Regions from separate parts of the Saccharopolyspora sp. SCSIO 74807 genome, predicted to be linked through region 3. Evidence: riboswitches for the same ligand, from Rfam matches in the RefSeq annotation. Region 3 holds a riboswitch; each other region holds the start of a gene.
The links. A riboswitch is a leader RNA that binds a small molecule or an ion and turns the genes downstream of it on or off. The one in region 3 is predicted to bind cobalamin.
Positions count from the first base shown of each region.

Region 1: linked by a shared signal. The riboswitch ahead of V1457_RS30085 (ribonucleoside-diphosphate reductase subunit alpha) and the one ahead of cobN (cobaltochelatase subunit CobN) in region 3 are both predicted to bind cobalamin.
Region 2: linked by a shared signal. The riboswitch ahead of V1457_RS26110 (ABC transporter substrate-binding protein) and the one ahead of cobN (cobaltochelatase subunit CobN) in region 3 are both predicted to bind cobalamin.
Region 4: linked by a shared signal. The riboswitch ahead of V1457_RS25525 (ABC transporter substrate-binding protein) and the one ahead of cobN (cobaltochelatase subunit CobN) in region 3 are both predicted to bind cobalamin.

Region 1 covers NZ_CP146100.1:6,579,787-6,587,468, forward strand. The annotation lists gene V1457_RS30065 (AAA family ATPase) at 1-543, opposite strand, end outside; gene V1457_RS30070 (hypothetical protein) at 732-2,063, shown strand; gene V1457_RS30075 (hypothetical protein) at 2,022-2,297, opposite strand; gene V1457_RS30080 (bifunctional UDP-sugar hydrolase/5'-nucleotidase) at 2,302-3,990, opposite strand; cobalamin riboswitch at 4,391-4,619, shown strand; gene V1457_RS30085 (ribonucleoside-diphosphate reductase subunit alpha) at 4,740-7,256, shown strand; gene V1457_RS30090 (ribonucleotide-diphosphate reductase subunit beta) at 7,298-7,682, shown strand, end outside.
Region 2 covers NZ_CP146100.1:5,671,291-5,678,972, reverse strand. The annotation lists gene V1457_RS26130 (sodium:solute symporter family protein) at 1-117, shown strand, start outside; gene V1457_RS26125 (hypothetical protein) at 132-368, shown strand; gene V1457_RS26120 (GNAT family N-acetyltransferase) at 372-860, opposite strand; gene V1457_RS26115 (DUF899 domain-containing protein) at 1,097-1,855, shown strand; cobalamin riboswitch at 1,949-2,136, shown strand; gene V1457_RS26110 (ABC transporter substrate-binding protein) at 2,221-3,741, shown strand; gene V1457_RS26105 (ABC transporter permease) at 3,738-4,703, shown strand; gene V1457_RS26100 (ABC transporter permease subunit) at 4,700-5,545, shown strand; gene V1457_RS26095 (carbonic anhydrase) at 5,683-6,318, shown strand; gene V1457_RS26090 (AAA family ATPase) at 6,486-7,682, opposite strand, start outside.
Region 3 covers NZ_CP146100.1:206,004-213,685, reverse strand. The annotation lists gene cobN (cobaltochelatase subunit CobN) at 1-3,461, opposite strand, end outside; cobalamin riboswitch at 3,570-3,805, opposite strand; gene cobG (precorrin-3B synthase) at 3,966-5,159, shown strand; gene V1457_RS00945 (precorrin-8X methylmutase) at 5,156-5,791, shown strand; gene V1457_RS00940 (precorrin-2 C(20)-methyltransferase) at 5,800-7,344, shown strand; gene V1457_RS00935 (cobalt-precorrin-6A reductase) at 7,332-7,682, opposite strand, start outside.
Region 4 covers NZ_CP146100.1:5,555,978-5,563,659, forward strand. The annotation lists gene V1457_RS25505 (MerR family transcriptional regulator) at 1-79, opposite strand, end outside; gene V1457_RS25510 (acyl-CoA thioesterase II) at 211-1,047, shown strand; gene V1457_RS25515 (ABC transporter ATP-binding protein) at 1,195-1,974, opposite strand; gene V1457_RS25520 (iron chelate uptake ABC transporter family permease subunit) at 1,971-2,993, opposite strand; gene V1457_RS25525 (ABC transporter substrate-binding protein) at 2,990-4,000, opposite strand; cobalamin riboswitch at 4,062-4,238, opposite strand; gene V1457_RS25530 (hotdog fold domain-containing protein) at 4,386-4,850, shown strand; gene V1457_RS25535 (MFS transporter) at 4,884-6,188, opposite strand; gene V1457_RS25540 (DeoR/GlpR family DNA-binding transcription regulator) at 6,382-7,164, shown strand; gene V1457_RS25545 (GntR family transcriptional regulator) at 7,165-7,682, opposite strand, start outside.

The sequences.
Region 1 (7,682 bases), 310 kb from region 3:
GGGGGCGAGGCCGTCCGGCTGCAGCGCGGGCAGCGCGAGCCGGGCGCTGCCCCGCAACGCATCCGGCCGGGGCGCATCGGGCTGCGTTGCCTCGAGCCGGGGTGCATCGGTCTGCAGTGCTTCGGGCCGCGATGCATCAGTCCGAAGTGCGTCGGCGCCGGGTGCATCAGCCCGGGATGCATCGGCCCGGGATGCATCGGCCCGGGATGCATCGGCGGAGTCTTCGGCCGCGGTGCCGAATCCCAACGGCTGGAACAAATCGCGCACCGCGCCGTAAGCTCCCGACCCCGCATCCGGGCAGCGGGCGCGCAACGTGCGCGCGGCGACCGGCGCCAGCCGTCCGAGCGCGGCGTGCAGCAGCCCGGTCTTGCCGATGCCCGCGGGCCCGCGCAGCAGAACCGCCCGGCCGGAACCGCTCCCGGCTTGCTCCGCGATCCCGGTCAGCAGCTCCAGCTCGTCGTCCCGGCCGAACAATTCGGCAGGCCCGGCCCGGTCCGCACGGGCTGGTCCCGGGATGTTCCGGTGCCGTTGCTCGGCGTACATCGCACTGCTCCTGATCTCGGTGCGGCGGGAGGTTACCGGCGGTACACAGCGCGGCACAACGACGACCGGACCGCGGCACCGGGAAGGCATGAATTTCCCCGGTATATTCCGAGATTCTTGCTGAATCCTTTCCGGTGATCTTTTCACGGTCCGCACACGTCCGATCACTTTCCGTATAGCATCGCCCGGTGCCCGGAGAGGAGATCCCGCCGGAATTCTGGCGTTGCCCGCAGGTCCGCGACGCCTTGGCGGCCCACGACATCGGCTCGGTCTACCGCGCGCTGCGCACGCACGGCGTGCCGCAGATCCGCATCGCGGCGCTGACCGGGCAAGCCCAGAGCGAAGTCAGCGAAGTGCTCAGCGGCCGCGCGGTGCGCAGCTACGACCTGTTGTCCCGCATCGCCGAGGGACTCGGCGTGCCGCGCGGCTGGATGGGCCTCGCCTACGCCGGAGGTGACGAGCAGGCACCCGACGCGGAAGAAGAGGAGGAGCAGGTGAAACGACGGAGTTTCCTGTCCTACGCGGGCTCCGTGGTGGTCGGTGGGCAAACCGACGCCGGCCCGCCGGGCGTGCGCGACCTCACCGCGCACAGCGCTGCGCCGACCAGGGTGGGCGCTTCGGACCTCGCCGCGATGCAGCGGATGATCACCGAGCTGCGCACGCTGGATCAGCGCTACGGCGGCGTCGGCCAGTACGGCACGATCGCCGCGTCGGCCCGGCAGGCCGAGGCGATGCGCGAGGCGTGCATGTCCGAGCAGGTACGCGCGGACCTGATGGCCATGCTGTGCAACCTGCACGCCACCGCGGGCTGGATCGCGGCGGAGAACGGGTTGTTGCAAGCCGCGCACGGGCACTACGGGCGCGCGCTGTCGTTCGGCCGGGAAGGCACGGATCCGCTGGCGATCTCCCGCGCCCTCTACGCCGCCGGGCGCACCGAGCTGCACTTCGGCGATGCCGAGTCGGCGTTGAAGCTGTTCCAGCTCGGTTCGCTGCGCACCGACTCGTCACCGCTGGTGAGTTCGGTGCTGCAGCTCAACTGCGCGTGGGCGGCCGCGTTCGGGCAGCGCAAGAACACCGTGCAGCGCGCACTGGAGCAGGGCCGCAGCCAGCACGCGGCCGCGTCGATCGACGACGACTACCCGCTGCTGCGGTGGTTCCGCGAAGCCGACCTGCTGGGCATGACCGGGTCGGTGCAGCTGGCGATGGGTGATCACGAAGGCGCCGCGGGGAACCTCTCGCGCGCGGTGGCCGCCCGCGCTCCGGGCGAGGTGCGTTCCACCGTGTTCGAGCTGGCGAGCCTCGGGGAGGCCAAGTTCGCGCTCGGCGACCACGCCGCCGGTTTCCGGCACGGCCGCCGCGCGGTGCTGCTGGCCTCCCGGGTGCGCAGCGCGCGCCTGCGCGGCCGGCTTGCCGGGTTGCGCGCGTGGTCGGCGCAGCTGGCGGACCGGCAGCACGCGGCCCGCGATGACGCCGCGGAGCTACTCACCCGCATCGACCGGCTCGCCGGCGTGCAGGGCTAGCGCCTCCTCCGGCGTGATTTCGCCGGCGATCACCCGGCGTGCCAACGCGTAGCTGACCGGTCGCGCGGTTCCTGCTCGCTCGGTCAGCAGCCACACGACGCAATCCAGCATCGCCCGGAAGTAGCCTTTCGCCCGGTCCCGCCCGCCCGGCGCGGTGCCCAGCGCCGCCCCGCCGCGGGCGCGCTGCGCGAGTGCGGCGCGCGCACCGGCGACGGTTTCCTGCAGCGCGTCCACCGGCTCACCCGGTGGCGGTGATCCGGTCCGCAGGCGGCGGCACGATGCCCGGGTGCGCGCCGAGGTATCCCAGCAGCGCGTCCAGATCGACCGGGCCACCGGTCACGTCGGTGCCCTCGGTGAAGCCGCTGAAGCCGTCGCCGCCGCCCGCCAGGAAGTTGTTCACCGCGACGCGGTAGGTCGCGCCCGGATCAACGGGTTCGCCCGCGATGGCCAGATCGGACACCTTGGACCCGGCGGGCGCGGATTCCGAGTAGGCGTAGTGCAAAGTGGACGAAATCTGCAGCATCGTCGCGCCGTCGCCCTGCCACTGCTGCTCCAGCACGTTCTTCAACTGCGCGCCGGTGAGCGTCATGGTCTGCATGGTGTTGCCGAACGGCTGCACGGCGAACGCTTCGCCGTAGGTGATCACGCCGTCACCTTCGCCGTTCGCCGACGACCGGTGCGGCAGGTCGGCGCGGATTCCGCCGGGGTTGGTCAGCGCCACCTGCGCGCCGGTCCCCTTGGTGGCTTCCATCTGGGCGTCGGCGATGAGGTCGCCGAGCGTGGTTTCCCCGGACGGCGCGGGATCGCGGCTCAAGTCGCCGGTGGCGGTGCCCACTTCGCGGTTCGCGATCGGGGCGGCTTTGGTCTTGGCTTCGTCGACCAGCGCGGCGGTTTCCGGGTCGGGTGCGATGTCGCGGCTGACGATTTCGTTGCGCGCCTTGGTCTTGTCCCGCACGACGTCGCCGGTTCGGTGGTTGATGCTCAGGTCCATCGTGGACAGCAGACGCCCGTAGGAAGCGCCTTGCACGACCGGGCGCGGATCGCCGGCCGGGTCGTCGACGGTGCAGTTGTACTGCTGGTGGCTGTGCGCGGTGAACAGCGCGTCGACCTTCGGCGAGGCGGCCGCCGCGACGCGAGTGGCCGGTCCTTCCGGGGCCACCGCACAGGAATCCGGCCCGCCGCCTGCGGCTTCGTCGCCCTGGTGCATCAGCACGACCTGCGCTTTGACCCCGAGTCGGTCGAGCGCTTCGGCGGTGCGGTCGATGGCGGCGACCTCGTCGCCGAACTCCAGGCCCGCCACCGCGTCCGGGCTCACCGACTGCGGCAGGTCGTGCAGCGTCACGCCGATGATCCCGATGGGCACACCGCCGGAGCGCTGCACGCTGAACGGCAGCAGCGCGGGCCTACCGTCCGCAAAGGACACATTCGCACCCAGGGTCGGGAAATCGGCACCGTCGAAGGAATCCCGGAACGCGCAGCCGTCCTCGGGGTGGCACCCGCCGCGCTGCATCCGCTGCAGCTCGGGGTAGCCCTCGTCGAATTCGTGGTTGCCGACGACTTGGGCGCGCACGTCCTGCGAGTTGAGGAATTCGACGGTCGGTTCGTCGTGGAACAGCGCGGATTCCACCGGCGATGCGCCCACGCTGTCCCCGGCCGAGAGCACCAGCGAGTTCGGCACCTCCGCGCGCAGCCGGTCGATGTGCGCGGCGAGGTAGGCGGCACCGCCCGCCGGGACGCTCGTCCCGTCCGCCAGCTCGACCTCGCCGGATGATCCGGACGGCGCCGCGAGGTTGCCGTGCAGGTCGTTGAACGTGATCAACCGCACCTCGGTGTCGGCGGGCGCTGCCTGCGCGGGCAGCGCCGTTCCGAAGGTGACCAAGCACGCGGCGACCGCGACGGCGGCGCTGCGCACGCGACATGCGCGCATCCGATTGTCCTCCCACCCACCAGTGATCCACCGGACATTCTGCCGCCACCCCTCCCCCGAATCCACCCTCTCTTTTCGGAGTGAACGGCCTGTTCGTCCCACTAGATTGGTCGAGCGGTCCGTTCACTCCTCGCGAACCCGGCAGTTGCCGCGCGCCCGACACGCCCGCACATCCCCATTCCGAGCAGCTTCGATCCGGGTGAACGACCTGTTGGTCCGGCTAGATTGGTCGAGCGGTCCGTTCACTCGGAGATGTGCGGCGGATGGCCTGGCGTGTCCGGCAGGGTGCGGGCACCGCCAGGAGCAGGGTGCGGTGACCGCCGGGGCGGGCGGCCGGTCATCGGCGGCGGGCGGCGACACGCGGAGTCTTGGGGTGCGGGAGAGGACTCGGCCCAACATGTAGTGTGGCCGCGCTGATGGTCACCGGGGTGCCCGGTGGGACAACAGGGAACCCGGTGCGAATCCGGGACTGCCCCGCAGCGGTGAACGGGAACGACCGCCGTCACCACCTCCCCGGGTGGTGCAGCACTGGACGCCCGAGGCGTCCGGGAAGCGACGGCCAGTAGGTCCGGCGCGACGACGCCGGCTGCTCGTGAGTCCGAAGACCTGCCATCGGTGCGCGCACGAGGGGTGCGCGCTGTCCGGGACCTCGCGGGCGGGTCGCGCGGACGTGCGGTGCTGCGCGCCGCTGTCCCCGCGCGCTCGTCGACGGCCCCGGGCTGGTGTCCGAGCTTGCGAGGAGACAGCCAGTGACCCGATCACCCATCGCCCCAGCATCCACACAGCACGCAGCATCCGCGCAGGCGGCAGCACCCGCGCAGGCCCCGGAACGGACCGCCGCCGCGCCGCCCGACCTCGAAGTGACCGGCCCGGACGGCACCCGGCACCGGCTGGACTGGTCCCGGGTCAGCACCGTCGTGGAGCAAGCCTGCACGGGATTGTCCGATGTGGACTCCGCACGAGTGCTGCGCGAGGTCCGCCGCACGCTCTACGACGGGATGCGCGCGGCCGAACTGGCCGAGTCGCTCACCATGTCCGCCCGCACTCTGGTCGAGAGCGAACCGAACTATTCCCTGGTCACCGCACGCCTGCTGCTGGACGAGCTGCGCCGCGAGGCGCTCAGCGCGCTGCACGGCGCGCCCCGGCAGGCCGACCAGGTCCAGATGCGCGAGCACTACCCGTCCTACTTCGCCGCGTACGTCGGCCGCGGTGTCGAGCTGGGGCAGCTGGACCCCGAGCTGGCGCGCTTCGACCTGGACCGGCTCGGCGCGGCGCTGGACGCCGACCGGGACACCACGTTCGGTTTCCTGGGCCTGCGCACGCTTTACGACCGTTACCTGCTGCACGACGGCGGCGTCCGCTTCGAGCTGCCGCAGGCGTTCTTCATGCGCGTCGCGATGGGTCTGGCGCTGCAGGAAGACGATCGCGAGGCGCGCGCCATCGAGTTCTACGACCTGCTGTCGTCGTTCGACTTCATGTGCTCCACGCCGACGCTGTTCAACGCGGGAACCACCCGCCCGCAGCTGTCCTCCTGCTTCCTGACCACTGTGGACGATGACCTGCCGGGGATCTTCCACTCCGTGAGCAACAACGCGCTGCTGTCGAAGTACGCGGGCGGGCTGGGCAACGACTGGACCCCGGTGCGCGGAACCGGCGCGCACATCAGGGGGACCAACGGCAGCTCGCAGGGCGTCGTGCCGTTCCTGAAGATCGCCAACGACACGGCGGTAGCGGTCAACCAGGGCGGCAAGCGCAAGGGCGCCGTCTGCGCCTACCTGGAGACCTGGCACATCGACATCGAGGAATTCCTCGACCTGCGCAAGAACACCGGCGACGACCGCCGCCGCACGCACGACATGAACACCGCCAACTGGGTGCCGGACGAGTTCATGCGCCGCGTGCACGCCGACGGCACCTGGACGTTGTTCTCCCCGGACGAGGTCCCGGACCTGCACGACCTCTACGGCGCGGAGTTCGCGCAGCGCTACCGCCACTACGAGGCCGCCGCCGAGCGCGGCGAGCTGAAGGTCTTCCGGCAGGTCGGAGCCGTGGACCTGTGGCGGCGGATGCTGACGATGCTGTTCGAGACCGGGCACCCGTGGATCACCTTCAAGGACCCGTGCAACCTGCGCTCCCCGCAGCGGCACGCCGGCGTCGTGCACTCCTCCAACCTGTGCACCGAGATCACGCTCAACACCAGCTCGGACGAGGTCGCGGTGTGCAACCTCGGCTCGATCAACCTGGCCCGCCACGTCACCCCGGACGGCATCGACCACGAGCGGCTGCGCGGCACCACGCGCACGGCGGTGCGGATGCTGGACAACGTGATCGACGTGAACTTCTACACGATCCCGGAGGCGCGCAACTCGAACCTGCGGCACCGCCCGGTAGGGCTGGGGCTGATGGGCTTCTCGGACGCCCTGTTCGCCCAACGCATCCCGATGGCTTCGCAGCGGGCGGTGGAGTTCGCCGACCGCAGCATGGAGGAGATCAGCTTCCACGCCATCGCCGCCTCGAACGAGCTCGCCGTCGAGCGCGGTCGCTACGAGTCCTTCGACGGTTCCCTCTGGAGCCAGGGCGTGCTGCCGATCGACTCCCTGCGGCTGCTCGCGGAATCTCGCGGTGACGCCGATTTCGACCATTCGTCCACGATGGACTGGGACGCGTTGCGGGAACGCGTCCGCACCGGCGGGATGCGCAACTCCAACGTGATGGCCATCGCGCCGACGGCGACGATCTCGAACATCTGCGGCGTGGGCCAATCCATCGAACCGCTCTACCGCAACCTGTACGTCAAGTCCAACATGTCCGGCGACTTCACGGTGCTCAACGAGGACTTGGTGCGAGACCTGAAGACGGCCGGGTTGTGGGACGAGCAGATGGTGCGCGACCTGAAGTACTTCGACGGCGACCTCAGCCCCGTCGAACGCGTCCCCGCCGAATTGCGGGCGCTCTACGCCACCGCCTTCGAGATCGAGCCGCGCTGGCTGGTCTCGGCCGCCGCGCGCAGGCAGAAGTGGCTCGACCAGGCGCAATCGCTGAACCTCTACTTGGCCGAACCCAGCGGCCGCAAGCTCGACGAGCTCTACCGCAGCGCGTGGCGAGCGGGACTGAAGACCACCTACTACCTGCGGTCGGCCAGCGCCACGCACGTGGAGAAGAGCACCTTGCGAGGCACCGACGGCCGGCTCAACGCCGTCTCCCCCGCAGCCGCCGAAAGTCCACAGTGCTCAGTCGAAGACCCGGAATGCGAGGCGTGCCAGTAAGGCATCCGCACCCCTCACCGAGCTGAACTCCTGGAGTGAGCATGACCTCCCTGCGAACCGACACCACCGGCCTCGGCGAGATCGACCGCGCCGCAGGCCGCGTCGACGCCGACGACAAGTCGATGATCAACGCGCGCGCCGACGTCAACCAGCTGCTACCGATGAAATACGGCTGGGCGTGGGAGAAATACCTCGCCGGCTGCAACAACCACTGGATGCCGACCGAGGTGTCCATGCACGCCGACATCGCGCTGTGGCGCTCCCGCGACGGTCTCACCGACGACGAGCGGCTGATGCTCAAGCGCAACCTCGGCTTCTTCGCCACCGCCGAATCCTTGGTGGCCAACAACATCGTGCTCGCCGTGTACCGGCACATCACCAATCCGGAGTGCCGCCAATACCTGCTGCGCCAGGCCTTCGAGGAAG
Region 2 (7,682 bases), 1.2 Mb from region 3:
TTGCGGGACCGGCGGCCGCGGGAGCGCGCGGTGTGGTGGCAGTCCCCGGCCGTGCTGGGCTCGCTGGCGCTGGGGCTGGTCGTGCTGATGTCGGTCGGCCTGGTGCTCGTCTACTGAAGCGGAGGTGTGCGATGCCGAAGCGGCGGATCTTCGACCTGCGGGTGCTGATCGGCGCGGTGTTCGTGATCTACGGCATCGCGCTCGGCGTGGCCGGGTTGTTCGACGGTCCGGCGGATCTGGCGAAGTCGGGCGGCTTGCCGATCAACCTGTGGAACGGCGCGGGAATGCTCGCGCTGGGCGTTTTCTTCTTGCTGTGGGCCAGGTTCGGCCGCGGCGAGGGGCGCCCGGAGGACACCTCAGCGCAGTGATGCTCACAACCGCAGGTGCATCACGTGCAGGCCGACGTAACCCCGCGCGGGATCGTGGAACGCTTCCGGCACCGTCCCGATGATCTCGAATCCGAGGGACTCGTAGAGCCGGATCGCACCGGTGTTGGTCTCGGTGACCGCGTTGAACTGCATCGCCCGGAACCCGGCCGCCCGCGCCCAATCCAGGCTCTCCTCGCACAGCCGCCGCCCCACGCCGCGTCCGGCGTGGTCCGGGTCGACCATGTAGCTGGCGTTGGCCACGTGCGAGCCGGGGCCGTGCCGGTTCGGCTGCATGTGCGCGCTGCCCAGGATCGTGCCGCCGTCGGCGACGGCGACGGTCGCGCGGTCCGGGGCCGGGCTCAGCCAGGCCCGCCGGGCTTCGGCGCTGCTCATGTCGGGCGGGTAGGTGTAGGTCTCGGCCGCGGCGACGATGCGGTGGAAGAACGGCCAGATCAGCGGCCAGTCCTCGGCTGTTGCTTCCCGGATGAACATGTGCCGATCCTCGCACCGCCGGAATCACGATCCACTCCTGCGCTGGCAACGGCGGTTCGCCGCGCTGTTTCCAGTGAGTACCGAAAGTGACGACATCGTTACACTCCGGAGCAAGTGTTCTTGATCGGGGCTGGATGCTGCTCTTCGCGGCAAGCCTTCGGCCGGCTGGTCCGATGAGTTTTGCCACCGGCATCGGTCCACCCCCTGCGTAGGCACTTGTTCGACAGGGAGCGACGATGAATCTGCCCGAGATCGTTTCGCCGGAGCAGTGGCGCGCGGCGCGCGTGCGGCTGCTGGCGCAGGAGAAGGCCGCGACGAAGGCGCGCGACGCGCTCAACGCCGACCGCAGGCGGTTGCCGATGGTGCGGGTCGAGTCCGATTACCGGTTCCACGGTCCGGACGGTGAGCTGCGATTGCCCGACCTGTTCGACGGCCGCCGCCAGCTCGTCGTGTACCACTTCATGTTCGACCCGGAGTGGGACACCGGTTGCCCGAGCTGTTCGGCGTTCGTGGACCAGCTCGGCGACCTCACGCACCTGCGCGCCCGGGACACCAACCTCGTCGCGGTCTCCCGCGCGCCCTGGGAGAAGATCGAACCGTTCCAGCGCCGGATGGGCTGGACGGTGCCCTGGTACTCGTCGAACGGCACGCGGTTCAACCACGACTTCCACGTGACGCACGACGAGTCGGTGCGGCCGATCGAGTACAACTACCGCAGCAAGCAGGAACTCGACGAGGCCGGCGTCGGCTACTACCTCGGCGACTCGCAGCCGTTCGAGCTGCCCGGCCTGAGCGTGTTCCTGCGCGACGGGGACGCGGTGTTCCACACCTACTCGACCTACGCACGCGGCATGGACGGGCTCGGCAGCACCACGAGCCTGCTGGACCTGACCCCGCTCGGACGCCAGGAGGAGTGGGAGGAACCGAAGGGCCGCGCCACCGAATACGGCGCCCCGGCGGGCAGCGATCGAGTCCTTTACCACGACGAGTACTGACCCGGTGACCGTGCGCGCGACGCCGCCCAGGACTCAGGAAGGGGCGGCGTAACGCCCGTCGCAGCAGCCGGGTGGTTTCTTGACAAGACCTGATCCGCCTTGAAAGCTTGTCGCGCAGTCCATTGCGACGGTGCGCAGGAAGCCCGGTGCGAATCCGGCGCGGTCCCGCCACTGTGAATGGGGAGTTCCGTCCACTCGGGCCACTGCCGGTGCTCGGTGGGAAGGCCGGGCGGAGCGTCGATCCATGAGTCAGGAGACTGGCGCCGTCGCAGCAGATTCGACGGGGTCGCGGAGCCCCGGAGGAGGTTTCCCGTGCGCCCGAGCGCCGTTCCCGCACCTGGTACGTCTGCCGCCGTTCGACCGGCGTGAGCGCCGTGATCGGCCGCAGACGGCTGCTCGCCGCGGCCGCGGGCGCGTTCGCCGCGGTGCCGCTGGTTTCCTGCACCGGTTCGGGCGGGTCCGCGGGCCGGTTGCGCGTGGCGTTCCCCGCGGGCGGCACCACCGAATCCCTCGACCCGCACACCGGTTCGCTGTTCGTGGACCAGGCCAGGGCGAAAGCGCTGTTCGACACGCTGGTCGGCTACGCCGACGACATGAGCGTGGTCCCGCGGCTGGCCGAGTCGTGGGCACCGGACGCGACCGGAACCCGCTGGCGGATCCGGTTGCGCCCGGCGAAGTTCCACGATGGACGGCCGGTCACCGCCGATGACGTCCTCTACACCTACCGTCGCATCGCCGACCGCAGCACCGGCGCGCAGGCGCGCTCGCACTTCGCCGACGTCGATTTCGCCGCCAGCAAGGCGTTATCGGCGACCGAGCTGGAACTCGTGCTCGGCGGCCCGAACTTCGAGTTCCCCGCGGCGTGGGGCGCGCCGAGCACCGAGATCGTGCCCGCGGGGACCACTGACTTCAGGCAACCCGTCGGTTCCGGGCCGTTCCGGTTCGTGTCCTTCCAGCCGGGCGGCCCGGCCGTGTTCGCCCGCAACGAGCAGCACTGGTCCGGCCCGCCGGTGCCCGCCGAGCTGGAATTCGTGCCGGTGGAGGAGGAAAGCGCGCGGGTGACCGCGCTGCTTTCCGGGCAGGTGCACTACGCGCACGACGTGAGCGCCAACTCGGTTCGGCTGCTGGAGCAGGACGGGCGCGCGCGGGTCTTCTCCGAGCCGCACGGCACGATGCAGGCCGTTCTGCTCAAAGTGGACCGTCCGCCGTTCGCGGATCCACGGCTGGTGCAGGCGGTCCGTGCCGGGGTGGATCGGCGTGCGCTGGTGGACATCGCGTTGAGCGGGAAGGGCCGCGTCGGCAACGACCTGTTCGGCCTGGGTTTGCGCTATTACCCGCGTGATCTGCCGGAACCGGTGCGGGACGTGCAACTGGCGCGCTCGCTGGTGCGGCAGGCCGGGGCCGAGGGGCTGAGCTGGGAATTGCGCACCAGCACCGCAGATCCGTACTTCGAGTCCGCGGCGAGCTTGATCGGCCAGCAGCTCGGCGAGATCGGCATGACGGTCACGCCGCGGATGATGCCTTCGGAGACCTACTACTCGGACATCAAGAAGCAGGGCGTCGCCGCGCACAGCCGGACGGCCGCGCTTCCGCTGCCGACCTTCCTCGGTCAGCGCATGATCTCCACCGCAGGCAACAACAACTACACCGGCTACCGCAATCCCGAGTTCGACGCGCTCTACTACCGCGCACTGTCCACTGCGGACGAAAAGCGGCGCGCCGAGCTGCTCGCTTCGGCGCAGCGCCTCGCCCGGGAGCAGAGCGGGATGCTGGTGTGGGGCTTCAGCGGTTGGAACGTCGCGACCGCGGACGGCGTCACCGGTGTCCGGGCGGCGCCGCCGAATTCCCTGGACTGGGCGCGTTTCGACCGGGTGAGCCCGGGTTGAGCGCGCTCGCCGCACCCGGCAGGGGAGCGGTGCTGCTCGCAACCCGGCTGGGCATCGCGCTGGGCCAGATCGCGATCGTCGCGGTCGCCGTTTTCGCGCTGACCGCACTGCTTCCCGGCGACACCGCGGTGGTGTTGCTGGGCGAGCAGGCCGATTCCGGGCAGGTCGCCGCGCTGCGGGAACGGCTCGGTCTGGACGAGCCGCTGGGGCAGCGATTCCTTAGCTGGGCAGCCGGAATCCTGCACGGTGACCTCGGAACGTCGTTGCGCACCGGCATTCCGGTGGCGACCGAGCTCGGCCAGCGGGCGGCCACCACGCTGGTGCTGGCGTTGCTGACGCTGGCCGTCGTGCTGCCGCTGGCACTGTCCGCCGGTGTCCTCAGTGGACTTCGCGCTGGCACGAAGTTCGACCGGGCGGTGAACTTCGCGGTGGTGCTGCTGAACTCGGTGCCGGAGTTCGCCGTTGCGCTGCTGCTGGTCGGCGTGCTCTCGGTGCAAGCGGGCCTGTTGCCCGCCACCGCGGTCGGGTTGTCCGGCTGGTCGTTGCTGAGCGATCCCGCCGTGCTGGTGCTGCCGGTCGCCGTGCTGGTCGGCAAGCAGCTGTGCGCGCTGTCGCGGCAGGTCCGCACCGGCGTCGTCACCGCCGACGGATCCGAGTTCGCCACGCACGTGCGCCGCGCCGGGCTCTCCGAAAGCGCCGTCGTGCTGCGGCACGTGCTGCCGAACGCGGTCGGACCGGTGTTGCAGCAACTCGCGCGCACTGTGGACGGTCTGCTCGGCGGAGTCGTGGTGATCGAGGCGCTGTTCGCGCTGCCCGGCCTCGGATCGGGCTTCGTCGAGGCGGTCAAGGCCCGCGATCTTCCTGCGGTGCAAGGATATGCGCTGGTGTTCGCGGCCGTGACGATCGGTGTCAACCTCGTCACCGACCTCGCCGCCCGCCACTTCCGGGCGGAGACGCGATGAGGCCGGTGGCGAAAGCGGTGGGTTGGACGCTGGTGATCGTGCCGGTGCTGGCCGCGTTCTTCGGGCCGCTGCTGGTCGGCCCGGTGCGTTCCGAAAGCGCACCGCTGCTGCCGCCGGATGCGAGCCATCTGCTCGGCACCGACGTGCTCGGCCGCGACGTGCTCTCGCTCGCGTTGACCGGCGGCGGTTCGGTGCTGGCGCTGGCCGGAACCGCACTCGCACTGTCCTATGTGGTCGGAGTGCCGCTCGCGCTGGGCGCGGTCGGCCAGCCGCACCGCTGGATCGACCGCGCACTCACCCGCTCACTGGACCTGGTGCTGGCCATGCCGGGATTGCTGGTGCTGATGGTGCTGGCCGCGACCGGGCGGCGCACCGCGGCCGCGCTGATCATCGCCGTCGCGGTGCTGCAACTGCCCGCGGTGGTCCGGCTGGTGCGCGGCGCAGCGCTCACCGCGGGCCGCCGCGGCGCGGTGGAAGCGATGCGGATGCAGGGCGAATCCTGGTGGCGCATCCACTTCGGCTACATCGGACGCAGCGCGCTCGCGCCGATAGCCGTCGACGCGGGCAGCCGACTGAGCCTGGTGCTGTACCTGATCGCCTCGGCGAACTTCCTCGGACTCGGCCTGGACCCGGGCACCACGGACTGGGCGGTGCTGGTGGAGCGCAACCGCGAAGCCCTGTTCCTGCAACCGTGCGCGGTGCTGGTCCCAGCCGGCCTCCTGGTCGCCCTGTGCACCGGCACCAACCTCGTCGTCGACCAGCACATCGCGACCCGCCGCTCGACCCACCACCGGTCACGAATACCCCGGCATGGCGAGACCGTCCGCGCCGACTCGATGTAGTGCACGTGTCCGCGCCCGCACGTTGCGGATACGGACGCGAACGCGCGGTGGAACCGGACGAATCTCCGTGACCGAACACGGCCGATCGTGACCGCTGACACGGTGCGCAGGGCCGTTGCTCAGGTAGCTTGCTGGCCATGTCCGACGACGCGCCCGCCACCCCTGCCGAAGCCTACGACCTGCTGGTGCAGGGCAACCGCCGTTTCGTGGAAGCTTCCCCGCAGCACCCGAACCAGGACGCCGAGCTGCGCACCTCGCTGGCCTCCGGGCAGCGGCCGTTCGCGGTGCTGTTCGGCTGCTCCGACTCGCGGCTCGCCGCTGAGATCATCTTCGATCGGGGGCTGGGCGATCTGTTCGTGGTGCGCACGGCCGGGCACGTCGCCGGTGCCGAATCGCTGGGCAGCATCGAGTACGGGGTGAACGTGCTCGGCGCGCCGCTGGTGGTGGTGCTCGGGCACGACTCCTGCGGAGCCGTCACCGCCGCTTCGAACGCCTACACCGATGGCAACTCGCCGACCGGGTTCGTTCGCGACGTGGTCGAGCGGGTGTACCCGAGCGTGCTCAGCGCACGGGCGGCCGGGACCACCGAGGTCGACGAGATCGTGGACGAGCACATCCGCCAGACCGTCGACTTCCTCCCGGAACGCTCGGTGGCGCTGGCCGAGCGGGTGCGCGAGGGCAAGTGCGCGATCGTCGGCCTGTCCTACAAGCTCAGCGAAGGCACCGTCCGGCTCGTCGCCTCCCGCGGCCCGATCGGTGAACAAGCGGGCTGAGCGTGCACGGCCCCGGTGCGCCCATCCGGCGGCCGCTATCCGCGTCCGTTCGGGTTGAGTCCGCTTCCCGGTAGCAGCTTCGCGAAGCACCAGAAACAGTTCTCCGTCGAACGCGGGCGGCGTCCGGTGAACTCCAAGTCAGCCGTCGCCGAGCTCGCCGGAGCCGCTCACTCCGGTTCGTCGCGGAACCTGGCGGCCAGTTCGCCGCGGGAGCCGATGCCGAGCTTCCCGTAGATGCGGGTCAGGTGGTACTGCACCGTCTTCACCGACACGTAAAGCTCGACCGCGGCCTGCTTGTTGCTCATTCCCGCCGCGACCAGCCGCGCGACCGCGGTCTCCTGCGCGGTGAGTCCGGTGAGGTCGACCGCGCGGCGCGCGTGCATCCCGCCTGCCTTCAGCTCCCGCTCGCAGCGCTCGACGTATGCCCGCGCGCCCAGCTCGCGGTAGGCGTCGCGCGCCTGCGACAGCACGACGTCCGCCTCCCGCCGCTTCCCGGCGCGGCGCAGCGTCTGGCCGTAAGGGAACAGCACCCGAGCCCGCTCGTACGGCAGCGGCAGCGAGCCCAGGTTCTCCAACGCGGTGTCGAACGCACGCCGGGCCGCATCCAGGTCGCCGCGGGCTCCTTCGATCCGCCCGCGCACGTAGCCGAGGCGGGCCAGCGTCGAGTGGTGGCCGCGTTCGGCGGCGAGTTCTTCTTGCGGGCGCAGGAAATCCTCCGCCTCGTCGGCCCGGTTGGTCACGATCAGCGCGTTGGCGTACACGTCGTGCCACGGCCAGAAGCCGGGTTCGTCGATGCCGCGCAAGTCCACCAGCGGGCGCAGGTTGCGCAGCACCGACTCGTAGTCCGCGCGGGCCTCCGCGCATTGCGCCTGCGCCAGCGCCGCCGGAATGATCATCACTTCGTAGGTGTGCGCGCCGGTGGCCGAGTGCCGCAGGTGCTCGTAGGCCGCGTCCCAGTCGCCGCGCAGCGCGTTGACCTGCGCGCCCGTCCAGTGCACCAGCGGGCGCACCAGTTCGAGGCCCGCGTCCTCGAGGTGTGCCGCTGCCGCGTTGACGGTGCGCAGTGCCTCGTCCCAGTCGCCGAGCACGAAATCCGCGCGGGCCAGCCACGCCTGCGCCCACAGCGAGATGCGGGTCGATCCCTGCTGGTATTCGGTCGGCACCGCGCCTTGCAGCGCGCGCCGCGCGGCCAGCGGATCGTCTTGGGCGAGCTTGAGCCAGCCCTGCCCCATCTGCACCCGCTGGGCCTGCGCGCCCGCGCGGACCCGGCTCGACGCGCTTTCGTACGCGGACAACGCCTGCGGAATCCGGCCGGTCGCGGCGAGTCCGAGTCCGAGGATCGCCTCGGACTCCACCACCGCCGG
Region 3 (7,682 bases):
TTCTGGTTCTCCTCGTCGAGCACGTAGGTCTCGGCCAGCTTCTCGTACATCCAGTCGCCGACCACGCCGGTCGTGGCGTCGTAGCCGAACAGGTAGTCCACTGTGGCCGCGAGCTCGAACGCGCCCTTGTAGCCGTGCTTGCGCATCGCGTCCAGCCAGCGCGGATTCACCACGCGCGCCCGGAAAACGCGCGAGGTCTCCTCGGTGAGCGAGCGGGTGCGGATCGAGTCAGGCCTGCTGCTGTCGCCGATGTAGGCCGCCGGTGCCTTGCCGGAAAGCGCGCGCACCGTGGCGATCATGCCGCCGTGGTACTGGAAGTAGTCGTCCGAGTCGGCGATGTCGTGCTCGCGGGTGTCGACGTTCTTCGCTGCCACCGAAATCCGCTTGTACGCCGACTCCATGTCGCCGCGCGCCTCGGTGCCTTCCAGCCCGCGGCCGTAGGCGAAACCGCCCCACACCGCGTAAACCTCGGCGAGGTCGGTGTCGTCGCGCCAGTTCTTGCTGTCCATCAGCGGCAGCAGACCGGCCCCGTACGCGCCCGGCTTGGAGCCGAAAATCCTTGTGGTGGCACGACGTTCGTCACCGTGCTCGGCCACGTCGGATTGCGCGTGCGCGCGCACGAAGTTCTGCTCGTGCGGCTCGTCGAGCGCGGCGACCTTGCGCACCGCGTCGTCGATCAGCGTGACCACGTGCGGGAAAGCGTCGCGGAAGAAGCCGCTGATGCGCACCGTCACGTCCACGCGCGGGCGCCCCAGCTCCTCCAGCGGGATCACTTCCAGGCCGTTGACCCGCCGCGAAGCCTCGTCCCAGGTGGGCCGCACGCCCATCAGCGCGAGCACTTCCGCGATGTCGTCACCGGAAGTGCGCATCGCCGAGGTGCCCCACACCGACAGCCCCACCGAACGCGGGTATTCCCCGGTCTCGTCCAGGTAGCGCTCGATCAGCGAGTCCGCGATGGCGTGGCCGGTCTCCCAGGAAAGCCGGCTCGGCACCGCCTTCGGGTCCACCGAGTAGAAGTTCCGGCCGGTCGGCAGCACGTTGATCAGGCCGCGCAGCGGCGAACCGCTCGGGCCCGCCGGGACGTAGCCGCCTTCCAGCGCGTGCAGCGCCGCGGTCATCTCGTCCGTTGTGGACGCCAGCCGCGGAACGAGTTCGGAAACCGCGAACTCCAGCACTCGCACCACGTCGTCCGGTGCTTCGCCGAGCACCGAACGGCAGACCTCCGGCACCGCCGAGAGCTCCCAGTCGTGCTCCTCCATACCGGAAACCAGGGCGTGCGCGCTGGTTTCCACGTCGTCCACGGTGCCGCGGGCGACGCTGCCGTCCTCCAACATGCCCAGCGCCTCGCGCAGGCCGGGCAGCGCGGCGGACTGCCCGCCCCACATCTGCCGCGCCCGCAGCATCGCCAGCACCAGGTTCACCCGCGGCTCACCGGTCGGCGCGCCGCCGAGGATGTGCAGGCCGTCGCGGATCTGCGCGTCCTTGATCTCGCAGAGCCAGCCGTCGACGTGCAGCAGCATGTCGTCGAATTCGGCTTCGTGCGGGCGTTCTTCCAGCCCGAGGTCGTGGTCGAGCTTCGCGGCCTGCATCAGCGTCCAGATCTGGCTGCGGATCGCGGGCAGCTTCGCCGGGTCCATCGCGGAGATCTGCGCGTGCTCGTCGAGCAGTTGCTCCAGCTTGGCGATGTCGCCGTAGCTCTCCGCGCGCGCCATCGGCGGCACCAGGTGGTCCACCAGCGTGGCGTGCACCCGCCGCTTGGCCTGCGTGCCCTCACCGGGGTCGTTGACCAGGAACGGGTAGATCAGCGGCAGGTCGCCCAGCGCCGCGTCCGGCGCGCAGGACGCCGACATGCCCGCGGTTTTGCCCGGCAGCCACTCCAGGTTGCCGTGCTTGCCCAGGTGCACCATCGCGTGCGCGCCGAACTCGTGGTTGAGCCAGCGGTAGGCGGCCAGGTAGTGGTGGCTCGGCGGCAGGTCCGGATCGTGGTAGATCGCGATCGGGTTCTCGCCGAAACCGCGCGGCGGCTGCACCATGATCACCACGTTGCCCGCGCGCAGCGCGGCGAGCACGATCTCGCCGTCCGGGTCGTGCGAGCGGTCCACGAACTGCTCGCCAGGCGGCGGACCCCAGTGCTGCTCGATGCTCTCGCGCAGGTCCGCGGGCAGCGTCGCGTACCACTCGGCGTAGCGCTTGGCCGGAATCCGCACCGGATTCCCGGAAAGCTGCTCCTCGGACAACCAGTCCGGGTCCTGCCCACCCGCCGCGATCAGCGCGTGCACCAGCGCGTCACCGTCCTGCGCGGCGACGCCGGGCAGCGCGTCCGGGCCGTCGGCCGGGCCGATGTCGTAGCCCGCGTCGCGCAGCGTGGCCAGCATCTTCACCGCGCTGGCCGGGGTGTCCAGCCCGACCGCGTTGCCGATGCGGGAGTGCTTGGTCGGATACGCCGATAGCATCAGCACCAGCCGCTTGTCCTGCGGCTGCACGTGCTTGAGCTGCGCGTGCCGTACCGCGGTCCCGGCGACGCGCGCGGTGCGCTCCGGATCGGCGACGTAGACCGGCAAGCCCTCGGAGTCGTTCTCCTTGAACGAGAACGGCACCGTGATCAGCCGCCCGTCGAACTCCGGCACCGCCACCTGCGTGGCCATGTCCAGTGGGGACAGTCCCTCGTCGTTCTCCTCCCACGCCGCGCGGCTGGAGGTGAGCGTGAGCCCTTGCAGGATCGGGATGTCCAGCTCGGCCAGCGCACCCACGTCCCACGCCTCGTCGTCGCCACCGGCCTGCGCGGTCGCGGGTTTCGTGCCGCCCGCCGCGAGAACCGTGACGATCAGCGCGTCCGCCTGCTCGAGCGTGTCTAGCAGTCCCGGCTCCGGAGCGCGCAGCGAGGCGCAGAACACCGGCAGCGCCTGCCCACCGGCGTCCTCAATGGACTCCGAGAGCGCGTGCGCGAACGCGGTGTTCCCGGCCATGTGGTGCGCGCGGTAGTACAGCACCGCCACCGTCGGGCCCTCGGTGCGGCGCGGCTCGCGTTCCAGCACGCCCCACTTGGGAGTCTCCACCGGCGGCTCGAAGCCGTGTCCGGTGAGCAGGATCGTGTCCGACAGGAAGTGGAACAGCTGCGTCAGGTTCTGCGGCCCGCCCTGGGCGAGGTAGCTGTGCGCCTGCGCGCAAACCCCGCCGGGCACCGTGGAGCACTCCATCAGCTCCGCGTCCGGGGCCTGCTCGCCGCCGAGCACCACCACCGGCCGCGGCCCGGCCAGCAGCGCGTCCAGGCCCTCCTCCCAGGCGCGGCGGCCGCCGAGCAGGCGGACCACGACGAGGTCGACGCCTTCCAGCAGCGGCGGCAGGTCGTCCACGCCGAGCCGGGCGGGGTTGCCGAGCCGGAACTGCGCGACACCGGAGTCGGCGTTCGCGGCGCGCGCGCTCAGCAGATCGGTGTCCGATGTGGACAGCAGCAGGATCACGCGGCACGCTCCCCGTTTCGCGGGGACACGGACGTCGCAGGACGCATGGTCAACCTTCCTCGGGGTCGTCCGCCCCGGAGTCGTCGGGCACCCGGTCGTCGGGCCCCGGCTGGCAGGCATGGCGGCGGCGGAGTGTCCTGGCTCCCGGATCGCTGCTCGCCCCGGCCTTCCCGCCCGCAGGCAGTGGCCGCCGTTGCCCGCAGGCAGTGGCCGCGAAGTGCTCGACTTCGCCCATCGGAGTCCGCTCCCCGGTGACAGTGGCGGGACCGCGCCGGATTCGCACCGGCTTCCTCCACTCGTCGCCGTCGACCACTCTCCGCAACGCCGCGATCGTTAGTCAAGTGCGGCGTGGTGAAGCGCTCGTGTTTTGCCCCCGCAACCACCCCTGGTCGTAGTATCGACGATCGCCGGTGTGCGCCGATGGTCCGCGCGCTACCGAGCGCCGACGCCGTGCGCAGCGGATTCCGGTGTCGGGACGACCACGATCAGTGAAGGCGGGAAGCTGTGCCGGAACGAGCCGAGCCCGATGCGTGCCCCGGCGCGCTGCGGGTGCACGAGGCCGCGGACGGCGGACTGGCCCGGGTGCGGGTGCCCGGCGGGCGGCTGACCGCGCACCAGGTGCGGGCGCTGGCCGATGCTGCGCAGCTCGGCGACGGCGGGTGGGAGCTGACCTCGCGGGCGAACCTGCAGGTGCGCGGGCTGGCTTCCGGGGCGGAGTTCGCCGGGCGGCTCGCCGGCGCGGGATTGCTGCCGTCCGCGACGCACGAGCGAGTACGCAACGTGATCGCCTCGCCCGGTAGCGACGGCGCACTGGACGTGCACGCGGTGTCGCGGGAGCTCGACGAGCGGTTGTGCGCGGTTCCGGGCTTGGCCGAGCTGCCCGGCCGGTTCCTGTTCACTGTGGACGACGGGTGCGGTGACGTCACGGGGTTGCGCGGTGACGTCGGGTTGTTGCCGGTGGGTGACTCGGTCGCGGTGCTGCTTTCGGGCGTGGACAAGGGGATTCGGGTCACGGCGGATGCTGCCGCGCAGGCCGCGGTGCTGGCCGCGGAGGCGTTCCTGGCCGAGCGGGCGCAGCAGCGAGCGGCGAGCTGGCGGCTCGACGAACTCACCGATGGTGCTTCGCGCGTCACCCAGCGGGTCCTCGCTGCGCTGGGGATTTCCGCGGCAGAGCCGGTCGCCGTGCCCGACGAGGTGGTGCCGACGCACGCCCACCTCGGGCGCCGGCAGCTCGGCGACGGGCGAGTGAGCGTCGCGGCCGGGGCTCCGCTGGGCCGGTTGAGCCCGGCCCAGGTCGCCTGCGTCAGCGCCGCGGCGGAAGTCGCCGGGCAGCTCCGGCTCACTCCGTGGCGGACCCTGGTGCTGCCGGGAATCCCGCGCGGCGAAGCCGCAACGCTACTGTCCGAACTGGACTCCGCGGGGCTGGTCGTGGACGAGTCCGCGCCACTGGCCGGAATCACCGCGTGCACCGGCAGCCCCGGCTGCGCGAAATCCTTGGCGGACGTCCGCACGGACGCCGCGCGCACCGCGCGTCCCGGGGAGCTGCCGGTGCACTGGGCGGGCTGTTCCCGCCGGTGCGGGCGGCCCGCGGGTCGCGGAGTGGAAGTGCTGGCCACCGAGGCCGGCTACGAGGTCGGCGGGAAACCGGCCGGCAGCGAACCGACCGCCGCGCTCGAAGCGGCACGGAGGGCACTGTGAACACCGGTCGCTACGAGTACGTCCGCGAAGGCCCGGAGATCTACCGCCGTTCCTTCGCCACGATCCGCGCCGAGGCCGAACTGGACGGGATGCCGCCGGAGGTCGCCGGGGTCGCGGTCCGCATGATCCACGCTTGCGGCATGGTCGACCTGGTCGCCGATCTGGCCTGGTCGCCGAACGCGGTGCTGGCCGCTCGCAAGGCGTTGCGCGCGGGCGCGCCGGTGTTCTGCGACGCGGAGATGGTCGCCGCCGGAATCACCCGGCGCCGCCTCCCGGCCGCCAACGACATCGTCTGCACCCTCGGTGACCAGCGAGTTCCCGAGCTGGCGCAGCAACTCGGCACCACCCGCAGCGCCGCCGCGATGGAGCTGTGGGCCGACCGCCTGGAAGGTTCCGTCGTGGCCGTGGGCAACGCGCCGACCTCGTTGTTCCGGCTGCTGGAGATGGTCGACGAAGGCGCCGGGCGGCCCGCGGCCGTGCTCGGTCTGCCGGTCGGTTTCATCGGCGCCGCCGAGTCCAAGCAAGCACTGGCCGAACATCCCGCGCTGGAGCACCTGGTGGTGCACGGCCGCCGGGGTGGCAGCGCGATGGCGGTGGCCGCCGTCAACGCGATCGCGAGCGAACAGGAGTGAGCAGCACCGTGGAGCAGGCAGGCAGGTTGTTCGGCGTCGGACTCGGACCCGGTGATCCGGAGCTGGTGACCGTGAAGGCCGCGCGGCGCATCCGCGAAGCGGACGTGATCGCTTACCACAGCGCGCGGCACGGCCGCAGCATCGCGCGCGGGGTCGCCGAACCGTACCTGCGGTCCGACCAGGTCGAAGAGCCGCTGGTCTACCCGGTGACCACGGAGACCACGAACCACCCGGGCGGCTACCAGGGCGCGATCGACGAGTTCTACGCCGACGCCGCCGAGCGGCTCGCCGCGCACCTGGCCGCGGGCCGCGACGTGGCGCTGCTGTGCGAGGGCGACCCGTTCTTCTACGGCTCCTACATGCACATGCACAAGCGGCTGGTGGACCGGTTCGAGGTCGCCGCGGTGCCGGGGGTGACTTCGGTCAGCGGAGCCGCCGCGTCGCTCGGGCGCCCGCTCGCCGAGCGGGACGAGGTGCTGACCGTGCTGCCCGGCACGCTGGAGCCGGAGAAGCTCGCCGAGCAACTGGCCGCGACCGACGCGGCCGCGGTGATGAAGCTGGGCCGCACGTTCGAGGGCGTGCAGCAGGCGTTCGAGCAGGCCGGACGGCTGGACGAGGCGTACTACGCGGAGCGCGCCACCACTGACCGGCAGCGCTTGCTGCCGTTGCGCGATGTGGATCCGGAATCGGTGCCGTACTTCTCGCTGGCGCTGCTGCCGAGCCCGGTGAACGCGGACAGCCCGATCAACCTCACCGCGGCCGATGGCACCCCCCACGTGCGGGAAACCGTTGCGGCTGAAGAACTTCCCGCGCCGAGCGGGCCCGGTGAGCTGGTGGTCGTCGGCCTCGGCCCCGCTGGTCCGCAGTGGACCACTCCGGAGGCGGCCACGGCCGTCGCCGCCGCCGACGACCTCGTCGGCTACGGCCCTTACCTGGACCGGCTGCCGTCGAATCCGCGGCAGCGCAAGCATTCCTCGGACAACCGCGTCGAGTCCGAACGCGCGGAGTTCGCCCTCGACCTGGCGCGGGCCGGATCGCGGGTCGCCGTGGTTTCTTCCGGTGATCCGGGGGTTTTCGCGATGGCCACGGCAGTGCTGGAGGTCGCCGCCGAGGAGCGGTTCGCCGACGTGCCGGTGCGGGTCCTGCCCGGACTGACCGCTGCGCAAGCGGTGGCGAGCCGGGCCGGGGCGCCCCTCGGGCACGACTACTGCGTGCTGTCGCTCTCGGACCGGTTGAAGCCGTGGGAGGTCATCCTCGAGCGCTTGGAGGCCGCGGCGAAGGCGGATCTGGCGCTGGCGATCTACAACCCGGCTTCGCGCAGCCGCACCTGGCAGGTCGCCGCGGCCCGCGATGCGCTGCTCAAACACCGTTCGCCGGAGACGCCGGTGATCGTCGGCCGGGACGTGGGCGGGCCGGAGGAGTCCGTGCGCACGGTGCCGCTCGGCGAGCTTGATCAGTCCGATGTGGACATGCGTTGCCTGCTGGTGGTCGGTTCTTCGATGACTCGCGAGGCGAGCGGCAGGGTGTTCACGCCGCGCCGCTACCCGTCGTGAACCCAGCGCACCGCTTCATCCACTGTGGACACAGCCGGTACCGGCGGTTCCGGTGGGCGTTGCACCAGCACGACCGGGATGCCGAGCTCGTCGGCGGCGTCCAGCTTCGCGCTGGTCAGCTGCCCGCCGCTGTTCTTGGTGACCAGCACGTCGATGCGCTGCTCGCGCAGCAGCGCCACCTCGTCGTCGAAGCTGAACGGGCCGCGTGCGAGCAGCGTCGTGGTGTTCGGCGGCAGCGGCGGATCCGGCGGATCCACGGCGCGCAGCAGGAAGCTCAGGTCCAGGTGCGCGAAGTGGCTCAGCCCCTGGCGCCCGGTGGTGAGGAAGATGCGTTCGCC
Region 4 (7,682 bases), 1.3 Mb from region 3:
CGATCTCCCCGTAGTAGCGCAGCGTGCGACTGGTCGTGCCCGCCGCGCGGGCGAGCTCCTGAATCGCCCATTCCCCCACCACGCACCTCCCGTGCTCTGATGACCTGCACGTTAAGGCTTCACGCGGCGTCAACCTCAAGCCCTGACCCGGTGCGACGCGGTGCGCCGCTTAAGGTGGTCGGCGGACCCGCACGCCACGGAGAGGCCCGGATGACCGAGACGACGCAGGACTTCACGGTCCAGACGCTGCTCGACGTGCTCAGCCTGGAGACGATCGACGACGACCTGTTCCGCAGCACCTGCGCCCCGCCCGGGGCGCCGCGCCTGTTCGGCGGGCAGGTCGCGGCGCAAGCCCTGGTCGCCGCGACGAACACAGTGGACGATTCGTCGCGAGTGCACTCGCTGCATTCGTACTTCCTGCGGCCCGGGATCACCGGAGTGCCGGTGGTGTTCCGCAACGAGCGGCTGCACGACGGCTCGACGTTCCGGCGCCGCCGGGTGACCGCGGTGCAGCACGGCAAACCGATCCTGTCGCTGGACTGCTCGTTCACCACCGACCGGACCGCGCTGGAGTACCAGGAGCCGATGCCGCAGCGGCTGGCGCCGGAGGAGTGCCCGGCGCTGGAGTGGCCGGACACCGCCAACGGGTTCAACGCCTGGCAGCCGTTCGAGTTCCGCCGGGCACCGGCTCCCGGTCAGTCCACAGGGGACCTCGTGGACCGGTTCTCCGGAGATCTGTGGTTCCGGCTGCGCGCCACCGAGGGCGAAGGGCGACCGGCGACCGCGGTGCTGACCTACCTGAGCGATCTCACGCTGGCCGCCGCGGTGCTCGGGCCGACCGGACGCACCGATGTGGCGGGAATGACTTCGCTGGACCACGTGATGTGGTTCCACGAACCGGCTCGATTCGACGATTGGTTGCTGTACGCCAAGAACTCCCCCGCGGTCGGCCCGCTGCGCGGCCTCGCGCAGGGGCGGCTCTACACCCGCTCCGGGGCGCTGATGGCTTCGGTGGCGCAGGAAGGGCTGATCCACGGCACGCAGTGAGGCGCGCCCGGGTCCGGCACAGCGGCGGATGCTCGTTTCCTCGGCTCGATCGTTGATGCGTCGCACGCCGCTGTACCACCATCCGCCGTGGGGCACCGTCGCGGAAATCGCCGGCTCCAGCGCCGGGCCCGTCAGCTCGCGGCCTCCCTACGGTCGCACGTCGCCCCGATCCGGCGGCATGAACCGCACATGCGGTATCCCGTCCACAGCGGACACTTCGCATCGGACGCCGTAGACCTCGCCGACGAGTTCGGCGGTGAGCACGTCCCGCGGCGCCCCAGCCGCCACCACGCGGCCGCCTGCGAGCACCACCAGTTCATCGCAGAACATTCCCGCGAGGTTGAGGTCGTGCAGCGCGATCACCGCCGTCACCGGCAATTCCCGGACCAGCGCGAGCAATTCGAGCTGGTGGGCGACGTCGAGGTGGTTCGTCGGCTCGTCCAGCAGCAGCTCGACCGGTTCCTGCGCGAGCGCCCGCGCGATCTGGGCGCGCTGCCGCTCACCGCCGGAAAGGCCGTGCCAACGGCGGTGTCCGAGTCCGTCCAGCCCGGTGCGCGCCAGGGCGCGCGCGATGATCTCGGCGTCCTGCGGCCCGCTGCCGCCCCAGCCGCCGCGATGCGGCGTGCGGCCGAGCGCGACGACTTCGGCGACGGTCAGATCGACCTCGGTGGACACCTGCTGTTCCACCACGGCGATCCGCCGCGCCAACTCGCGTCGTGACCAAGCCGCCATAGCTTGCCCGTCGATGTCGATCGCACCGGCGGAGGGCCTGCGCAGCCCTGCCAGCAGCCGCAGCAGCGAGGATTTCCCGGAGCCGTTCGGGCCGAGCAGCCCGAGCGTGCTGCCCGGTTCGGCGCGCAGGCTCACCCCGTCCAGGATGAGCGCGCCCCCGGCTGTCCACGACACCTCGCGCGCGGTCGGGCTCACGACACCCTCCCCCGCCGGACCAGCAGGACCGCGAAGGCAGGCACCCCGACCAATGCGGTGACCACGCCGACCGGAACCTCCTGCGGCGCGGCGATCGTGGTGGCCAGCACGTCCACCCACACCAGCAGGATCGCGCCGAGCACCGCGGTCACCGGCAGCAGCGCGCGGTGCCGCGGTCCGACCAGCAGCCGGGCCGCCTGCGGCAGCACCAGCCCGACGAAGCCGATCGCTCCCGCCGCTGCGACCAAGGTCGCGGCCAGCAGCGCGGTCACCACCAGCAGCAGCGCCCGCAGCCGTCCAACGTGGACTCCGAGAGCGGCGGCGGCGTCCTGGCCGAACGCGAAGGCGTCCAGCGAGCCCGCTTTCGCCAAGCACAGCACGAGGCACACCGCGCACACCACGCCCGCCAGCAGCACATCATCCCAGCGCGCACCGGAAAGCGAGCCCAGCAGCCAGAAGAGCACGCCGCGGGTCTGGTCGGCGTCCGCGGAGGTGATCACGATGTACGAGGTCAGCGCGGAGAACAGCTGCGTCCCGGCGACTCCGGCCAGCACCACGTGCCCGGCCGCGCCGCCTGCGGCCGTCGCCAGCAACATCACCAGCGCGAACGCGATCAGCGCCCCGGCGAACGCCCCGGCGGTGAGACCGACCGCCCCGGCCCCGAGACCGAGCACGACCACCGAGACCGCCCCGGTCGAGGCTCCCGCCGACACTCCTAACAGGAACGGATCGGCCAATGGGTTGCGCAGCAACGATTGCAGTACCGCCCCGCAGACTCCGAGCCCGGCTCCGCAGATCGCGGCCAGCGCCGCGCGCGGCAACCGCAGCTGCCACACGATGCCCTGCCCGATGCGGGAAACGCCGGTCTCGGCGAGCCCGAGCTTGCTGCCGACCACACCGGCGACGTCCACGACGGTGAGCTGCGCGGGCCCGAGCGTCACCGCGATCGCGGCCGACAGCAACAGGATCGGCACTCCGGCGAGGACGATGGCCGCCGCCGGTGCCCGGTTCGCCGTCAACGCCGGTCCAGTTCGACGAGTTTGTCCGCGAGCCGCTCGATCCCTTGCACAGTGCGGATGCTGACGTTGAGCTCGGTGCCGGTCATGCCCATCGACCGCCCGTCGCGCACCGCGGCCAGCCGGGACACCGCCGGGTCGGTGCGCAGGAAATCCCGTTTCGCGGCAAGGCCGTCGCCTTCTCCGCCGCGGGTCAGGTCGCCGAGCACGAGCAGGTCGGGATCGCGGGCGAGGATGTCCTCCCAGGACACTTGCGGCCACATCGACCGCGCGTCGTCGTAGGCGTTGCGCACGCCCAGCTCCCTGGCCATGATCGCCGGTGCACCGGTGGATCCCGCCACGTAGGGCGATTCCGTGCGGGCGAACCAGAACAGCACCGATGTGTCCTTGGTGGACTCCAACCGGTCGACCCGCTGCCGCGCGGCGGCCACCCGTTCGCGCAGCTGCGTGGTGAGCGCGCGCCCGCGTTCCGGAACGCCGAAGATGTCGGCGATCTCCTGCACTTCCCGGTAGATGTCGTCGAGCTCGACCGGTTCGGCCAGCGGCGCGGCCTCCGGGAAGCAGTTGCTCGGCGACAGGTATGTGGGCACGCCGAGTTCGCCGAACCGCTCGCGATCGGCGACGCCTTCGTCGGTGAACACGGCTTGATAGGCCCCGAGCACGATGTCCGGCTCGGTGCCCAGCACCGCCTCGTACGACGGATTGTTCTCGGCGAGCCGCGGCACCGTCGCGTTGGCCTGCGCCAACGCCGGATCCACCGGATCGGTCCAGGTCGCCGTGCCCACCATCCGGTCGGCCAGCCCGAGCGAGAGCATGATCTCGGTGGTGGACTGGTTCAGGCTCACCGCGCGCTGCGGCGGACCGTCCACAGTGACGTCGGTTCCGCAGTTGCGCAGCGTTTTCCCGCCTCCGGCGTCCTCTTTCGGAGCGGGTGCGGAACAGGAAGCGAGCACAACGGCGGCCAGCACCACCAGCCCGGCGCGCAACGCGCGGGCGCGAACAGCGAACACTGCTTTGCGATCCTCACCCCGGGCCCATGCGCGAAGCCCGGTCGGCCACGACCCGGCACCGCCTGCGGTCCGGGGAGCCAGCAGGTCTTCGGACTCGGGTTCGCACCGGACGGGGCCGCCTTCCCGGAACGGATCCAGTGGCATCGCCCCGCCCATCACCCCCACCGCTGCGCGTCAGTTCCGGCTTCCGACCGGATTCCCTGGCCACGTGGGCACGACTGGCTCGCCGAGCACCCTAACCGGACATACCACCGCGCGGACATGGTGACGTTCCTCGCGCCCGCTGACCGTGATCGGCCCGCTCCGGACTGCGACCGGTTGACCGGCGGCCATCGGCCAGAATAAGTTACCCGCCGGTAATGCCTGGTGTCCCAAGGAGTCCGCGATGTCCTCGACCGTGCAGATGTGGCGCAAGCTGGAGCCGAAGCCGCTGGGAACCCGGTTGTTCTCCTGGGCGGTGTGCCGACGCGCGCCGTACTTCAGCACCATCCGCCCGCACATCACCGAGATGCGTCCGGGCCGTTGCGAGGTGCGCGCGGCCAACCGCCGCCGGGTGCACAACCACCTCGGCACGTTCCACGCGATCGCCGCGTGCAATCTCGCCGAGGTCGCGGCCGGGATGCTGATGGAGGCGAGCCTGCCCGGCTCGCACCGCTGGATCCCCACGGGAATGACCGTCCGCTACCTCGCGAAAGCGAAAACGGACCTGCGCGGAGTCGCCGAGCTGGAGCTTCCGGAACTCTCCGACCAGCCCGCGGAGTGGGTCGTGCCGGTGCGGATTCTGGACGCCGCCGGCGACGCCGTCGTCACCGCCGACATCTCGATGCGCGTGTCCGCGAAGAAGGCTTGACGGGGGCCTGCGCGCGGCAGGCCCCCGCGGGCGTCAGTGCGCCGGGACCGCGTCCTTGGGCGCCGCGGCGAGTTCCTCTTCAGTGGCACTGGAAGTGCGGATGACCAGCGCCAGTCCGGCGCTGATCAGGTGCAGCACCGCGTAGATCCACAGCACGCCTTGGATGCCGAGGATTCCGATGAACGCCGTCCCGATCGCCGGCCCGAGTGCCTGGCTGGCGCCCGCGCCGAGCGTGTAGGTGGACATGACCTGGCCGGTGCGGTTCGGCGCGTGCATGGTCATCAGCGGCGGCAGCGGGACGTACCCGGCCATGCCGATCCCGAAGATCGCGCACGCGACCGCGACCAGCGCGTAGTTGTGCCCGAACGTGGCCGGCACGTAGTACAGCCCGAGGCAGGCGACCGCGGCGAGCACACCGCCGAACCAGACGATGGTCTGGCTCCCGCTCCACCGGTCGCCGACCGCGCCGAGCACGACCACGCCGACCAGGTTCGAGCCCATCATGATCATCAGGAGCGTGGACCACTCCTCGGAGCCGAACTCGACTTCCTGGATCAGGTACAGCGGCACGAACACCCACACGCCGAACTGCGAAGTGGTGTTGATCAGGCGCATCAGCGCGCCCATGCCGACCTTCGGCTTCTCGAACATGATCGTGACGCATCCGACGAGGGTCTGCACGACGCTCGCGCGTTCGGCGCCTTGGCTGAGTCCTTCGTAGCCGGAACGCTCCTTGAGCATCGTGAACACGATCGCCGAGCCGACCAGGATCAGCAGCAGCGACACCCACAGCGTCGGGTAGTAGCCGATGGTCGGCTTCAGCACCGAGACCGCGCCGGAACCCAGCACCGGGTATCCCATGGTGAACGAGAACCAGTACCAGCCGAGCGCCTTGCTGATCTGCTGCTTCGGCGCTCCCGCCATGACCCACACCAGGAAGCCGTAGGCGAACAGCGGGTAGCCGAGGCCGCGGATCCCGTAGGTGATCAGGATCAGCACGTAGCTCCCGGTCGGCACGGCCACCGCCAGCAGCACCGCGTGGCAGACGGCCCAGATCGCGGTGCCGGCCATCATGACCTTGCGCGGCCCCCACCGGTCGGAGAGCCCGCCGGACAGGAACGCGCCCACGGCGGCGGCGATGCCGTAGGTGGTGAAAATGACGCCCACGCTGGCTTCGGTGAAGCCGAACTCGGTTTTGAAGTAGGTGGAGAGGTAGCTGGTCTCCACCCCGTCACCGATCATGAACAGCAACATCCCGACGTAGCCCCACAGCAGGGTGCGCGGGATGCCTATCCGGTCGAAGAAGTTCGCGGGCGGCTCGTGGCCGGTTGACACCACGTTCGTGGACCTCCTGACGGGCAGCGGTGCCCGGGTCGTAGCAGGTTTCCGCTGGTCACCGCGGCGACGGCGAGTTCCCGCGCCGGCGGCGGCCGGTTCGTGACGGACAACCTGCAACAAGACCCGAGATCTGAGCAAGATCTTCACACAAATTGTGGGATACTCTGGTGGTTTCCACAGTCGGGAGGTCGCGATGCCGGTCCGGAAGTCGGCCGCCGAGGTCGAGCAGCGTCGACAGGAGGCGTTGCGCCTGGTCACCGGCGTCGGCGAGGTCCGCATCGACGAGCTCGCGCACCGCCTCGGAGTCAGCGTGATGACGGCGCACCGCGACCTCGACGACCTCCAGTCCCGCAACCTGCTGCAGAAGCGGCGCGGTGTGGCGGCGGCGTTCAGCACCGTGCAGCGGGAGAGTTCGCTGCGCCTGCGCGAACACGTCAACGCGGAGTTCAAGGCGGCCATCGCCGAGCCGCTGCTCGACCTCGTCGCACCCGGCGACACCGTGCTCATCGACTGCGGCAGCACGCTTTTCCCGTTCGTCCGGGCACTGTCCGAAGTGGAGCAGCTGCAGGTCGTCACGAACTCGCTGCGGGTGAGCTACCTGCTGTCCGAGTCCGCGACCGTCACGCTGCTCGGCGACCGCTTCTACCCCGAGTTCGAGTCCTGCGCGGGCCCCGAGGTGCTGCGCCAGCTCGACCGCTTCCGCGTGGACGTCGCTTTCCTGACCGCCACGTGTGTCCACAATGGCGGGTTGTCCCACCCGGTGCGGGAGTACGCGGAGAACAAGGAAGGCTTCGTGGCCGCCGCCGGCCGCTCGGTCCTGGCCGTCGACGGCGGCAAGTTCGGCCGCACGGCGACGTACGCGCATGGGGATCTGAGCGGATATGGAACGCTGATCACGGATGACAACGCGCCGCGCGATCAGCTGCGAGCAGCGGAGAAGCGCGGGATCGAAGTGCGGGCCGTCGCGACCGGCTGATCACGACCCTGCGTCCCCGCCCGCGTGCTCCTCGAGCGCATCGATGGCGGACGCGGTGAGGCTTTGCGTGATGTGCTCGCGCATCAGCGCGGCGGCGCCGGGTCCGTCTCCGCTGCGGACCAGTTCGAGCAGCTGGTGGTGTTCGTCGAGGTCGCGGGTACGCGGCTCGTGCCCGGGCGGGAGGTCCAGCCCCATCCGCCGGTAGCGGTCGGACTTGTCCCAGACGTCGTCGAGCATCCGGATCAGCACGTCGTTGCGCGAAGCCCGGTACAGCGCGCGGTGGAATTCCCGGTGCGCGGTGAGCGCTTCCTCGCCCCACTGCCGGGTCACCGGCAGCAGCCGGGCGACGGAGTCGCGCATCGCTGCCAGGTCGTCGTCGGTGCGGCGGGTGGCGGCGAGTTCGACGGCGCTGGGATCCAGCGACAGGCGCACCTCGAGCAGCTGGCGCGCCTCGGTGGCGTTCATCGGCGCCACCCGGACGTCGCGGTGCGCGTCCAGCGAGACGAGGCCTTCGCTGG